DNA from 2 places in the Pseudomonas sp. RL_15y_Pfl2_60 genome. Region 1 is predicted to be linked to the other one. Evidence: predicted binding sites of a transcription regulator. Region 1 holds the regulator's gene; the other holds the start of a gene.

Evidence for each region. Region 1 encodes LexA, which represses DNA repair genes until DNA is damaged. Its sites were predicted from a motif close to CTGTNTNNNNANACAG; they were not measured.
Region 2: the regulator LexA is predicted to act here: its motif matches at 1,860-1,875, upstream of recN (DNA repair protein RecN).

What each region holds. Positions count from the first base shown of each region.
Region 1 is NZ_CAXAOE010000001.1:281,113-284,525, reverse strand. It holds gene AACY26_RS01415 (DUF6586 family protein) at 1-192, shown strand, start outside; gene AACY26_RS01410 (hypothetical protein) at 270-503, shown strand; gene sulA (SOS-induced cell division inhibitor SulA) at 682-1,155, opposite strand; gene lexA (transcriptional repressor LexA) at 1,166-1,774, opposite strand; gene AACY26_RS01395 (TetR/AcrR family transcriptional regulator) at 2,033-2,740, shown strand; gene AACY26_RS01390 (L,D-transpeptidase) at 2,789-3,313, shown strand; gene nagZ (beta-N-acetylhexosaminidase) at 3,335-3,413, shown strand, end outside.
Region 2 is NZ_CAXAOE010000007.1:112,798-116,210, forward strand. It holds gene dnaK (molecular chaperone DnaK) at 1-1,036, opposite strand, end outside; gene grpE (nucleotide exchange factor GrpE) at 1,136-1,705, opposite strand; gene recN (DNA repair protein RecN) at 1,900-3,413, shown strand, end outside.

The DNA of each region.
Region 1 (3,413 bases):
GAGGCTTACAAAGCCCTGCACAAGCCGCCACAAATGCAACAAAAGGCCAAGGTCGATCCGACTACGCCATTGATAGTGGCGGTCAGTATTGATCAGGAGCAAGAGCCGCTTGAGCGCGAAACCCTCGAGGCTTGGCGCAAACAGATCACTGCGCTGGCGCGACGTTTCCGCGAAACGCTCAGTGAGTGGTAGGTCCTTCTTGATAAGCGGGCTAGGGTGACGCTCCCGTCGGCTGCTACAATGCGCAGCTAACGTGGAGACTCAAACCTATGCCTACTTCGTTTTTAGAAATCGTAGAACTACCAGATGGCCGTATCGCCTTGCGCCGTGCAGACGATGAGGAGGCGCTTGTAGTGCTGGATTTCTCATCAGACGCGAAGTCATTCCTGCAAGGTCAGCACGTGGAAGTGGCCAAAGCCATGCTCAATGTAGGTGTGCAAATGGCTGGCCGCCTGGCTGAAAATGATTTTCAGCATGAAGGCGAAGTTCGCGTTCTGCACTGAAGGGCTCTTGGCTGCAGATACAAGCGTCGCCGTGTCTGCATAAGGTTTTTGGGTGACCAAGGACTAGAAGCTGGATAAATCCATTACTGTCCCGTGATTTCAAGATGACGTGCTGTTTGGTAAGCCACTTGAATCATTGCGTTGGGCCGTGGACAGAAAATTGCTATCCAACTCGGATTTACCCGAGGCTGATATTCAGGCTTTGCGCAGCCCCTTCGCGCGCAGCATTTTCCAGTGTCTGGCGCGCAGCACGCTGCAGCGGATGAAACCAACTGACCACGGTGTGGCTGCGACCCAGCTTCAATGCTTCTTCAGCCAGTTGCAGTGCACTTTGTTCGCCGCGTGGGTGCAGTAACAGGATGCGCTCACGGTTCAGTCCGGCCTCGCGCAGCCAGCTTTGGGTCAGGTTGCTGGGCGGTGCAATTAACGTCAGCCAGCGTTCGCTGTCATTTTCGCTGAGTTCACGCAGGATCGGGGCAAGCAGGGTCAGGCAGTGTCTCGTAGCGCCTCTGAGCGACAATTCGCTAAATGCCTGGGGCTGGTCCTGCCAGGCATCGTTGAGTGCTTCTTGCGGCAGTGCGGGGGCGCTGGCAGCCATAAAAGCCTCGAACAGTGGAAGTTGTGTCTGATTTAGCGGTTGAGACAGCTGCATAAATACTCCATTAGCGGCGGATAACGCCGACACTTAGCCCTTCAATAACCAGTTCCTGCTCTTCGAGATTGACCTCAATTGGCGCAAACTCCGGGTTTTCAGCAATCAGCCAGACTTTGCTGCCCTCGCGCTTGAAGCGTTTTACTGTTACTTCATCATCAATGCGCGCCACTACCACCTGGCCATTGCGTACTTCACGGGTTGTGTGCACGGCCAGCAGGTCGCCATCGAGGATGCCGATGTCCTTCATGCTCATGCCGCGAACGCGCAGCAGGTAGTCTGCCTTGGGGTGGAAGAACTCAGGGTTGATGCGGCATGAATCTTCGATGTGCTGCTGCGCTAGAATGGGCTCGCCAGCAGCCACCCGGCCAATGACGGGCAGGCCGTCTTCTTCAGCGTTAGGTTCGAAGCCAGGAATGCGAATGCCGCGCGAGGCGCCGGGTGTCATCTCAATTGCGCCTTTGCGGGCCAGCGCCTTGAGGTGTTCCTCGGCGGCGTTTGGAGATTTGAAGCCGAGTTTCTGGGCAATTTCCGCACGAGTAGGCGGGAAGCCGTTGTCTTCAAGGCACTGCTTGATGAAGGCGAGAATCTCAGCTTGGCGGGGCGTCAGCTTTATCATTGGGTTGGCTCTGTTTTTATATACAGTGACTGGGATTATATACAGTAGAGGCGGCTTGGCAATCATACTTTTGCAATTGGTTAATTTAATCGTGCTATTTTCTCTTCGTGGCCCTGTTACTCGATTGCTTTGCTGAACGTCTTGCATAGGTGTGATTCTTCAATCGTGAAGGTCGATGCAAAAGACAGCATTGCAATGCTTGACAATGCATGGAGCTGAAACGTATGTTTCAAACAAGTGTTTGTTAGGTGATGGATAATGGCCCAGTCGGAAACTGTTGAACGCATTCTGGATGCCGCAGAGCAACTGTTTGCCGAAAAAGGTTTTGCGGAAACGTCGTTGCGCTTGATTACCAGCAAGGCTGGGGTGAATCTGGCTGCGGTGAACTATCATTTCGGTTCGAAAAAGGCCCTGATACAAGCGGTGTTTTCACGCTTTCTTGGGCCTTTTTGCGCAAGTCTTGAGCGCGAGCTGGATCGTCGCCAAACCAAGCAAGACACCCAGGTGTCACTCGAAGAGCTCCTTGAGCTGTTGGTAGAGCATGCGCTTGCGGTCAAGCCGCGCAGTGGCAACGATCTCTCCATTTTCATGCGTTTGCTCGGCCTGGCGTTCAGCCAAAGCCAGGGCCACCTGCGCAAATACCTCGAAGAAGTCTATGGCAAGGTGTTCCGCCGCTACATGATGTTGGTTCATGAAGCTGCGCCGCGTATTCCACCGCTTGAACTGTTCTGGCGTGTGCACTTTATGCTCGGCGCTGCTGCATTCAGCATGTCGGGGATCAAGGCATTGCGTGCAATGTCGGAAACAGACTTCGGGGTCAACACTTCTATTGAACAGGTGATGCGCTTGATGGTGCCGTTTCTGGCAGCAGGCATGCGTTCAGAGTCTGGCTTGAGTGATCCGGCCCTGGCAGCTGCGCAGCTGCGTCCACGGGTTAAAAATCCGCCTGTTGCAGCCAAGGTTTAAAGCCGGGTGGCTGTGCGTAGCGGGGCTGATCCGCTAAGCTAGCCGCCCATGGCTACTCTTGATTTCATACATATCTCTATTGCTGATCAGCGCCTTTATGGTTTTGCTGATGGGCGACTGTTGTTGCGTCTGCCAGTATCAACGGCTCTCAACGGTGTTGGCGAGCAAAATGGTTCTGGCTGTACGCCTCGTGGGCGGCATATCGTGCGCGCCAAAATTGGCGCGGACTTACCGTTGGCCGCTGTGCTGCGAGGTCGCCGCTGGACCGGAGAAATTTGGTCGGCAGAGCTGGCATCAGCGTTTCCGGGGCGAGACTGGATTCTGACCCGGATTCTCTGGCTCAGTGGCTGCGAGCCCGGGCGCAATCGCTTGGGCAGTGTCGATACCTTTCGCCGCTACATCTACCTGCATGGCACACCGGATACCGAGCCGATGGGGGAGCCGCTTTCCCATGGCTGTATTCGCTTGCGCAACGTCGATATAGAGCAACTGTTTCCTCAGGTGCCGGTCAACTGTGCGCTGGTGATAGATGAAGCGCCGCGCCCTGACTGGGCCGCTATATCTCTTGATTAAGGAATTCTTGTGAGCTCACCTTTGCAAGGCTCGTTGATGCTCGACATCGATGGCACCTGGCTTACTGCTGAAGACCGGCAGATCCTGCGTCAACCGCAAG
Region 2 (3,413 bases), on a different contig from region 1:
TACGGGTCTGGCCACCGACCAGGATCACGTCGTTGATCGCACCGACATCAACGCCAGCGTCTTTCAACGCAATGCGGCAAGGCTCGATGGTGCGCTGAACCAGATCTTCAACCAGCGACTCAAGCTTGGAGCGCGAGATTTTCACGTTCAAGTGCTTAGGACCGGACGCATCTGCAGTGATGTACGGCAGGTTTACGTCAGTCTGCTGGCTCGAAGACAGCTCGATCTTGGCTTTCTCGGCAGCTTCTTTCAGGCGCTGCATGGCCAGCGGATCACCTTTAAGGTTCATGCCGCTTTCTTTCTTGAATTCGTCGACGAGGTAGTCGATCAGACGAATATCAAAGTCTTCACCACCGAGGAAAGTGTCACCGTTGGTCGCCAACACTTCAAACTGGTGCTCGCCATCAACTTCAGCAATTTCGATAACCGAAACGTCGAAGGTACCGCCACCCAAGTCATAAACGATGACAGTGTGGTCGCCCTTGGCCTTGTCCATACCGTAAGCCAGAGCGGCTGCGGTTGGCTCGTTGATGATGCGCTTAACGTCAAGGCCTGCAATACGGCCGGCGTCTTTGGTCGCCTGGCGCTGGCTGTCGTTGAAGTAAGCCGGAACAGTGATAACCGCTTCAGTAACAGCTTCACCCAGATAGTCTTCGGCAGTCTTCTTCATCTTTTTCAAGATTTCAGCCGAGATCTGTGGCGGCGCCATTTTCTGATCGTTTACTTCAACCCAGGCGTCCGCATTGTCAGCTTTGACAATTTTGTACGGCACCATCTGGATGTCTTTCTGTACAACTTCTTCGTCAAAGCGACGACCGATCAAACGCTTAACCGCGTACAGGGTGTTGTGCGGATTGGTCACTGCTTGGCGCTTAGCCGACTGGCCCACCAGGATTTCACCATCGTTTGCATACGCAATGATCGATGGAGTGGTGCGCGCGCCTTCGGCGTTTTCAATAACTTTGGCTTTGCCGTTTTCAAGAACGGAGACGCAGGAGTTGGTTGTCCCCAGGTCGATACCGATAATTTTACCCATGTTTACTCTCCCGAAACTTTGATAATTGCGCACTGGTTCTGAGCCAACTGCGCTAGCACTAAAACGCTTGATTGTTTAATGGGGGCTAAAAAATTAATTTCAAGCCTTTTCATCGATTGATGGTGTCGGAGCGGCGGGTGCCTTGCTCACTACAACCATCGCTGGACGCAACAAACGACCGTGCAACTGGTAACCCTTCTGGAACACCTGGATCACGCTGTTTGGCTCCAGGGTTTCGCTTTCCTGCATTGCCATGGCCTGATGCAACTCTGGGTTGAACGGCTGGCCATGCGGATCAATCGCTTCCAACTGGTAACGCGACAGCGTGTCACGGAACAGCTTGAGGGTTAACTCCATGCCTTCACGCACTGCTTTGATCGCCTCATCATCCGGGCTCGACAGCTCAAGGCCGCGCTCCAGACTGTCGACGACCGGCAGCAGGTCGTTTGCAAACTTCTCCAAGGCAAACTTGTGTGCCTTCTCAACATCTTGATCTGCGCGACGGCGTACGTTTTGCAGATCAGCAGCCATGCGCAGCGATTGATCCTGCGCAGTAGCCAACTGCTCTTCCAGCGTTTGCACGCGAGCAGCCAGTTCGTCACCCGGCGCGGCATCTACTGCTGCTTCTGCCTCGGGAATCTGCGTATCCAGGGTCTGTTCGTCAGCCATGCCTCATTTCTCCTCTAAATAACCGGCGCGAGTCTTGATTCACGCTTCTGCCCCTTATATGGGGGCGGTTTTTACTGCTTCAAGGGGAAAACACCCACAAATACCAAGATTAAACACAGGTCGCACAAGGATATTGCCAGCAGCAAAAAAACTACTGTATAAATAACCATATTAAACACCTCGGAGACCTCACCATGCTGGTGCACCTGTCCGTACACAATTACGCAATCGTTGAGCATCTCGATCTAGAGCTGGAGCGCGGCATGAGCGTAATCAGCGGCGAGACCGGTGCAGGCAAATCGATCATGCTCGACGCACTCGGCCTGACCCTGGGCGACCGCGCAGACAGCGGTGTCGTGCGGCCCGGCGCAGACAAGGCCGACATCCTCGCCAGCTTCGATCTTGATGACATCCCCGAGGCCCGCACCTGGCTGGCAGAGCGCGACCTGGACCATGACGGCCCTTGCATCTTGCGCCGAGTGATCACCGCTGAAGGTCGCTCACGCGGCTACATCAACGGGTCACCCTGCCCGCAAGCCGACCTGAAGGCCCTTGGCGAGCTGCTGATTGATATTCACAGCCAGCATGAACACCAATCGCTGCTCAAGGCTGAAACCCATCGTCGCCTGCTCGATGAGTTTGCCGGCAGCCAGGAACTCTCTCGCCAAGTATCTCTGGCAGCGCAACGCTGGAAGCAAACCAAGAACGAGCTGGAACGCATTTCCAGCATCGGTGATGAACAGCGCGCGCGCCATCAGTTGCTCAGTTATCAACTTGAAGAACTGGACAACCTAGCCCTGGTCGACAACGAACTGGAGCAGCTTGAGCAAGAGCACAAGAACCTGACCAACGCCGAAAGCCTGCTCAGCGCCTGCCGCCAGGTTTTGGAGCTGTGCAGCGAGAGCGACGCAGGCAACGTACTTTCAGCCTTGACTGGCAGCCTCAACCGCCTGAGCAGCTTCCAAGGCCAGCCTGGGGCGCTGACAGAAGCCAGTAATATGCTCGCCAATGCCCAGATTCAAGTCGAAGAAGCCGTTGGCGAACTCAATCGCTTCATCGATCACTTCGATGCCGACCCGGAGCGCCTGCAAACCCTCGAAGAGCGGCTCGATGCTATCTATACATTGGCGCGCAAGCACCGGATCCAACCCGACCAGCTGCCGCACATGCAGCAACAGCTGTTCGATGAAATCGAAACCCTCAACGCTGACGACCAGGCCGCAGAGCGCCTGAGCGAAGAACTCAGCGCATTTGAACGGCATTATCAAGAAAAAGCCGCCGAACTCAGCCGCCTGCGCAGCAAGGGCGCCGAAAAGCTTGGCAAGGCGGTACAGAAGGAAATGCAAACCCTGGGCATGCCCGGCGGACGCTTTAGCATCCAACTGCATGCCAGCAGTAGCCCAGAGCCGCACGTTAACGGCATGGAGCAGGTTGAGTTTCTGGTCAGCGCCAACCCGGGCCAGCCACTCAAGGGGCTGGCCAAAGTTGCATCAGGCGGCGAACTGTCACGTATCAGCCTGGCAATCCAGGTCATCACCGCGCAAACCTCACGGGTACCGACCCTGGTATTCGACGAAGTTGACGTGGGCATTGGCGGCCCGACTGCCGAGGTTGTCGGCCAACTACTGCGTCGCCTGGGTGATCGCGGGCAGGTTCTGACCGTCACCCACCTGCCTCAGGTTGCGGCACAGGGTCATCAGCACCTGTT